2 regions of the Arthrobacter sp. FW306-1B-F12A genome follow, and region 2 is predicted to be linked to the other one. Evidence: riboswitches for the same ligand, from Rfam matches in the RefSeq annotation. Region 2 holds a riboswitch; the other holds the start of a gene.
What was found. A riboswitch is a leader RNA that binds a small molecule or an ion and turns the genes downstream of it on or off. The one in region 2 is predicted to bind thiamine pyrophosphate.
Positions count from the first base shown of each region.

Region 1: another riboswitch for thiamine pyrophosphate. It lies ahead of thiO (glycine oxidase ThiO); the one in region 2 lies ahead of thiC (phosphomethylpyrimidine synthase ThiC).

Region 1 covers NZ_JBYSXD010000016.1:31,663-34,867, forward strand. Annotated here, with positions in the region: gene AC3WJU_RS10100 (RNB domain-containing ribonuclease) at 1-314, opposite strand, end outside; gene thiE (thiamine phosphate synthase) at 352-1,041, opposite strand; TPP riboswitch at 1,068-1,187, shown strand; gene thiO (glycine oxidase ThiO) at 1,179-2,483, shown strand; gene thiS (sulfur carrier protein ThiS) at 2,480-2,716, shown strand; gene AC3WJU_RS10120 (thiazole synthase) at 2,720-3,205, shown strand, end outside.
Region 2 covers NZ_JBYSXD010000001.1:220,341-223,545, forward strand. Annotated here, with positions in the region: gene thiC (phosphomethylpyrimidine synthase ThiC) at 1-1,431, opposite strand, end outside; TPP riboswitch at 1,427-1,534, opposite strand; gene AC3WJU_RS01060 (amidohydrolase family protein) at 1,612-2,706, shown strand; gene AC3WJU_RS01065 (VOC family protein) at 2,785-3,205, shown strand, end outside.

The DNA.
Region 1 (3,205 bases), on a different contig from region 2:
TCGAGCGCTCCTCCCGGTGGCACAAAGGAGGGCACATCGGAGATGGCGTAGAGAACCCTGTAACCATTCCCGGACCGCTCAATGAAGAGGGCCTGGTCGAGATCCGTGGAAGAGGCCGGGTCGATCGTGATGAACGGAACGCCCGTGAGGTCCTGCGCCGGCAGCCTGTGTCCTGAAACCGCGGCCTCCGCGTCGCGCAGTGCTTCAGCGGGATAACCCGCGGGCAGCTCGAGTTCGGTCCGAAGCGCCGCCAGTGCTTCCGCGAGCTGGTTCGACGTTTCAGAGACGTTCGGGGCTATGCGCTGATGTGACACGAAAGTCAGGGTAACTCCAAAATCTCCCGGCGTCTCGCTAGGCCGCCGCTGCGTCCAGTGCGGCCAGGAGTGCCTGGGCTGCCGCCGTCGGATCCCCGGCCTCGGTGATGGCGCGGACCACAACAATGCGGCTGGCGCCGGCCCTCACTACGTCTTCCACGTTGCTGAGATCGATGCCGCCGATCGCAAACCAAGGAAGCACTACGCCGCCGACGGTCTCTTCGTCTGCCTGCTTCACCGCATTGGCAGCGTACTTCACCAGATCGAGCCCGACGGCGGAGCGTCCAGGCTTGGTGGGCGTGGCCCACACAGGCCCGACGCAGAAGTAGTCCAAGCCGCTGCGGCCAGGCGACGCGGCGATGGCTGCGTCAATCTGCTCCGGCGTGTGCGTGGAGAGGCCGATGATGGTGGGGTCGTGGAGCAGCTTCCGGGCCGAGCGCAGCGAAATGTCCTTTTGGCCGATATGGAACACCGGTGCGCCGGCGAGGGACGCTACGTCCGCGCGGTCGTTGACTGCCCAGAGGCGCCCGTGACGGTGCGCCACGGATTGCAGGATCTCCAGGAGTTCCAGTTCCTCGGCCGCTTCAATGGTCTTGTCGCGCAGCTGGATGATGTCCACGCCGCCTTCGAATGCGGCATCGACAAACTGCTCAAAATCACCCTGTTGCTTGCGGGCGTCGGTGCAGAGGTACAGGCGGGCGGTGGTGTGGACATCGTGCGGGGTCATGGAAACAGAGTAGTTCCTCTAAACTGGGCAGGTACCGCGGGAGCCGCGGCGGCAGTCACAATCGCCGCGCGGCTGAGAGGGCTTCAGCGCCGACCGCTTGACCTGATCCGGCTAGTACCGGCGTAGGGAAGGACTCCATGGACGAAGTAAACACCCAGCACGGGCCCCTGCGTGCAGACGTGGCGGTGATCGGGGGCGGCGTCATTGGCCTGGGCATCGCGTGGGAAGCCCGAAGGTCGGGCCGCTCGGTTGCCCTGATCGATCCCGCGCCGGCCAGCGGCGCTACTTTCGCGGCGGCGGGGATGTTGGCACCAGTCAGTGAACTGCACTACCAGGAAGAGGACCTCCTGGAGCTCATGCTCGAATCGTCGGCGTTGTGGCCGGACTTCGAACACAATGTGACCGGCTCACGAACCGGACGCAGCACGGGTTACCGGACGACGCCGACCCTCGCCGTGGGTGCGGACGCAGCGGACCGCCGGGCGCTCGCCGATCTTCGGGACGTCCAGCTGGCCCATGGCCTGGTGGTGGAATCCGTGCCGTTGCGCGAAGCACGGGAGCGTGAGCCGCTCTTGAGCCCGCAGATTTCCTGTGCCTTCGACATCCCGGGCGACCACCAAGTGGATCCTCGCCGGCTTTCGGCCGCGATTCTAGGCGCTTTGGCAGACCACGAGCCAGGTAGCTCCAGTTGGATTCCGGGGGCCGAAGGCGGTTTCGCGGTCCGGGACATTGCGGCGGGCCTCCTGTGGGAGGACGGGCGCGCCGTCGGGGCCGTGCTCGGCTCAGGCATCGAAGTGCTTGCCACGGAAACGGTGGTAGCCAACGGACTCGATGCCGCCCGCGTGAAAGGACTGCCGGATGGATTGTCGCTCCCGTTGCGTCCCGTCTACGGCGACATACTGCGGCTGCGCGTCCCGGACCACCTGCAACCGCTGGTCACCGCCACGGTCCGGGGAATGGTGCGCGGAGTGCCCGTCTACATCGTTCCCCGCGATGACGGGACCGTCGTGATCGGCGCGACGCAACGTGAGGACGGATTGTCGTCGTCCGGGGGATCGGCCAACCCGGTGTCAGCCGGCGGCGTCTACCAATTGCTCCGCGACGCCCAGGTATTGGTTCCGGCCGTTGCCGAGCTGGAATTCGTTGAAGCAACTGCCCGGGCCCGTCCTGGCACCCCGGACAACGCACCGCTGCTGGGCCGCGTCGAAGGTCGGGAAGGAACCGTGCCCGGCCTCATCGTGGCCAGCGGCTTCTTCCGCCATGGCGTGCTCCTCACTCCGGCAGCGGCAAAAATCTGCGTTGGACTCATGGATGGCACCGCCGATTCCCGGTGGAACAAATTCCGCCCGGACCGCTTCTCCCGCCCGCTCTCAGCAGCAAGGGCTTCCGCAGACGGCCCATCGGCCGATACCTTAAATCCCCTTCTGAAGGACCACGCATGAACATCAAATTGAACGGCGCAGACCACACGCTGAGCGACGACGCTTCCGTCACCACCCTCGTCAGCCACATCACCGGACGCGTTGTGGATTCCAGCGGCCAAGCGGCCGACGGACGCAAGATCGGCGTCGCCGTCGCACGCAATTCCGAAGTGGTGCCGCGCAGCCAGTGGGCTGCTACCGCGCTCGCAGAGGGCGATGAACTCGAAATCGTTACCGCAGTACAGGGAGGCTGAACCATGACCACAGCAAGCACTCACGAAGCAGGCACCCGAACCGATGCCCTGGTGATCGACGGTGTTGAGTTCGGCTCGCGCCTCATCATGGGAACCGGCGGAGCTCCGAGCCTCGACGGCCTCGGGGCAGCCTTGCTGGCTTCCGGCACAGAACTCACTACCGTCGCAATGCGGCGGTACTCACCGACGGAAACCGGTTCGCTGTTCCAATTGCTCGTAGACCACGGCATCCGTGTCCTGCCCAACACCGCCGGCTGTTTTACCGCCAAGGATGCCGTCATGACAGCCGAGCTAGCCCGGGAGGCATTGGAAACGGATTGGGTGAAGCTCGAGGTCATCGCCGACGAACAGACGCTGCTGCCTGACGCCGTGGAGTTGGTGGATGCGACGGAGAAGCTGGTGGACCGCGGCTTCAAGGTCTTCGCCTACACCAACGACGACCCCGTACTTGCGCTTCGCCTGGAGAACCTCGGGGCAACTGCGGTGATG
Region 2 (3,205 bases):
GATTTTGTACGTGATCACGCCGGTCTTGACGTCGTCCTTGTTGGGCAGGCCCAGATGTTCCTTCGGAGTGACGTAGCAGAGCATCGCGGTTCCGAAGCGTGCGATCTCCGTGGCGCCGATGGCGGAGGTGATGTGGTCGTAGCCCGGGGCGACGTCGGTGACAAGGGGGCCCAGCGTGTAGAACGGCGCGCCGTCACACAGCTCCTGCTGGCGCTCCACGTTCTCCCGCACCAAGTGGAACGGGATGTGTCCGGGGCCTTCGACCATGACCTGCACGTCGTACTGCCACGCGCGCTTCGTGAGCTCGGCCAAGGTGTCCAGCTCGGCGAACTGCGCGGCGTCGTTCGCGTCCGCCGTCGCGCCCGGGCGCAGTCCATCACCCAGCGAGAACGCGACGTCGTACTTGGCGAAGATTTCGCAGAGCTCGTCGAAGTGGGTGTAGAGGAAGTTTTCCTCGTGGTGGGCCAGGCACCAGCCCGCCATGATGGAGCCGCCACGGGAAACGATGCCCGTCACGCGGTTCGCGGTGAGCGGCACGTACCGCAGCAACACGCCGGCGTGGATGGTCATGTAGTCCACGCCCTGCTCGCACTGCTCAATGACGGTGTCGCGGAAGATTTCCCACGTGAGCTTGTTGGCTTCGCCGTTGACCTTCTCGAGGGCCTGGTAGATGGGCACGGTGCCGATCGGTACGGGGGAGTTACGGATGATCCATTCGCGGGTGGTGTGGATGTCATCGCCCGTGGACAGGTCCATGACGGTGTCGGCGCCCCATTGCGTTGCCCACTGCAATTTGTCGACCTCTTCGGCGATGGAGCTGGTGACGGCCGAGTTGCCGATATTGGCGTTGATCTTCACCAGGAACGCCTTGCCGATGATCATCGGTTCGGATTCGGGGTGGTTGATGTTGTTGGGGATGATGGCCCGGCCGGCAGCGACCTCGCTGCGGACGAGTTCCACATCGCAGTTTTCGCGAAGTGCCACGAACTGCATTTCGGGCGTGACGATGCCCTGTTTCGCGTAATGCATCTGTGTCACGGTCTTGCCGTCGACGGCGCGGCGGGGCACCGGCTGAGCCCCCTTCCACTCCGCGGAGGCGGCGCCGCGGCGGACGGCAGACTTGCCGTCGTCGAGCAGGTTCCGTTCGCGGCCGCTGTAGGCCTCGGTGTCGCCGCGGGCTTCGATCCACTCGCTGCGGAACGGTTCGAGGCCCACTACGGGATCACTCCCGGGTCCGGCGGTCCGGTACACCTGGAACGGGGCGTTGGCCTCGCCGTTGGGGGACGGTTCGAGGGCGATTTCCGTCACTGGAACCCGGATTCCCGTGTCGGCATCCTCCAGGAACGCGAGGGAATGCGACTTGAGGGATTGGGTCACATCGTGGTCCGATCCCTTTTGGGTAGGGCTCAGCTGTGTTTCTTTGGTGCTCAAAGGATTACTCACTTCCTTCGCCGGCATTACCCGGACAGGTTCAACGGTCGCAGGCTGCATCAGCCCGATCTCAGCCCTTGCAAGGGCCCCCGTGTGGTCGTAGACGAAGCTACCACAGCTGCCAGCGCTTGTGACAGATGTGACCGCGCCGGCGAAGCTCCCGGGAACTAGGGTGGAATCATGGCGGAAATCATCGAATTCAGCGGCGCCGTCCTCACCGGGCCGGAGGAGGAACGGCGCGGCCTCTGGTCGGTCGACGGACGGCTGACCTTCGTCCGGCCCCTTGCGAAGCCCGACGTCGTCCTGGACGGTTGGGTGCTTCCCGGCCTGGTCGACGCGCATTGCCACGTTGGCTTGGGCAAGGGCGGAGCTGTCGACGAGGAGACTGCCCGCCTGCAGGCGACTGCGGACCGGAATGCCGGGACCCTCTTGATCCGCGATGCCGGATCCGCAAGCGACACGCGCTGGCTGCAACGCCGGGCGGACATGCCGAGGATCATCCGCGCGGGCAGGCACATCGCGCGGCAACGGCGGTACATCCCCGGGCTGGCCGAAGAGGTGGAGCCGGAGGATCTGATGGAGGCAGTCCGCAAGCAGGCGCGGTCCGGAGACGGCTGGGTCAAGATCGTGGGGGACTGGATCGACCGCTCCGCCGGGGATCTCGGCCCGTCCTTTCCGGCCGCCGTCGTCAAGGACGCCGTCGCGGCCGCACACGACGAGGGGGCGCGGGTGACCGCCCATTGCTTCGCCGAAGGGACAATCGATGACATGCTCGACGCCGGGATCGACTGCATCGAGCACGCCACCGGATTATTGCCCCACCACATTCCCCGGCTGCTGGACCAGGATGTGCCGATTGTCCCCACGCTCATCAACATTGCGACGTTTCCGGACATCGCGAAGCAGGCTGAAACCAAATTTCCGCGCTACGCCGCCCACATGATCGCGTTGTGGGAGGGCAGGCATGAGCGGGTCCTTGAGGCGTTCGACGCCGGAGTGCGGGTGTACGCCGGAACCGACGCCGGAAGCGTCATCAAACACGGCCGGATCGGCGAGGAGATCCTGGAACTCCAGCGGGCGGGTCTTCCGGCGGCCGCCGCCCTCGATGCTGCCTGCTGGTCCGCCCGTGAGTGGTTGGGTGCCGACCGCATCAGCGAAGGCGCCAGCGCAGACGTCGTGCTCTACGCAAAGGATCCCCGAGCGTCCCTAGAGATCGTGCTGCAGCCCGGATGCACCGTTCTGAGGGGACACATTTCAGGAAGCGCCGGGCATTAGGAATAAATTGAAGCTTCAAGTAATTTAGATACATAGAGGTTGCCGAAGGGCGGCGCCACAAAAAGCCGGGAGTTTCACATGACCATCACATCCAGCCAGGATCTCCTTCCTGCCGAACTCACCATGGGCACTGTCATGCTCAAAGTGGGGGACATGAAGCTCATGGGCGACTACTACCAGCGGGCGCTGGGGCTGGACGTTGTCGCCGAACAGGACGGCGGGCTCTACTTCGGCCGGCTAGGCAAGCCGTTGGTGCACCTCGCGCCGGCCGCTGGTCTCCAGATCCCGGGCCGCGGAGAGGCCGGACTCTTCCACACGGCGCTGCTTTTCGAGGATCAGCCCTCGCTCGCCGCAACTGTTGCCTCCGCCGCGCAGTACGAACCCCACGCCTTCGTCGGCAGTGCCGACCACTTGGTCAGCGAAGCCTTCTACTTCACCGACCCGGAGGGCAACGGCATCGAACTCTACTACGACAAGCCCCGTGAAGGCTGGGAGTGGA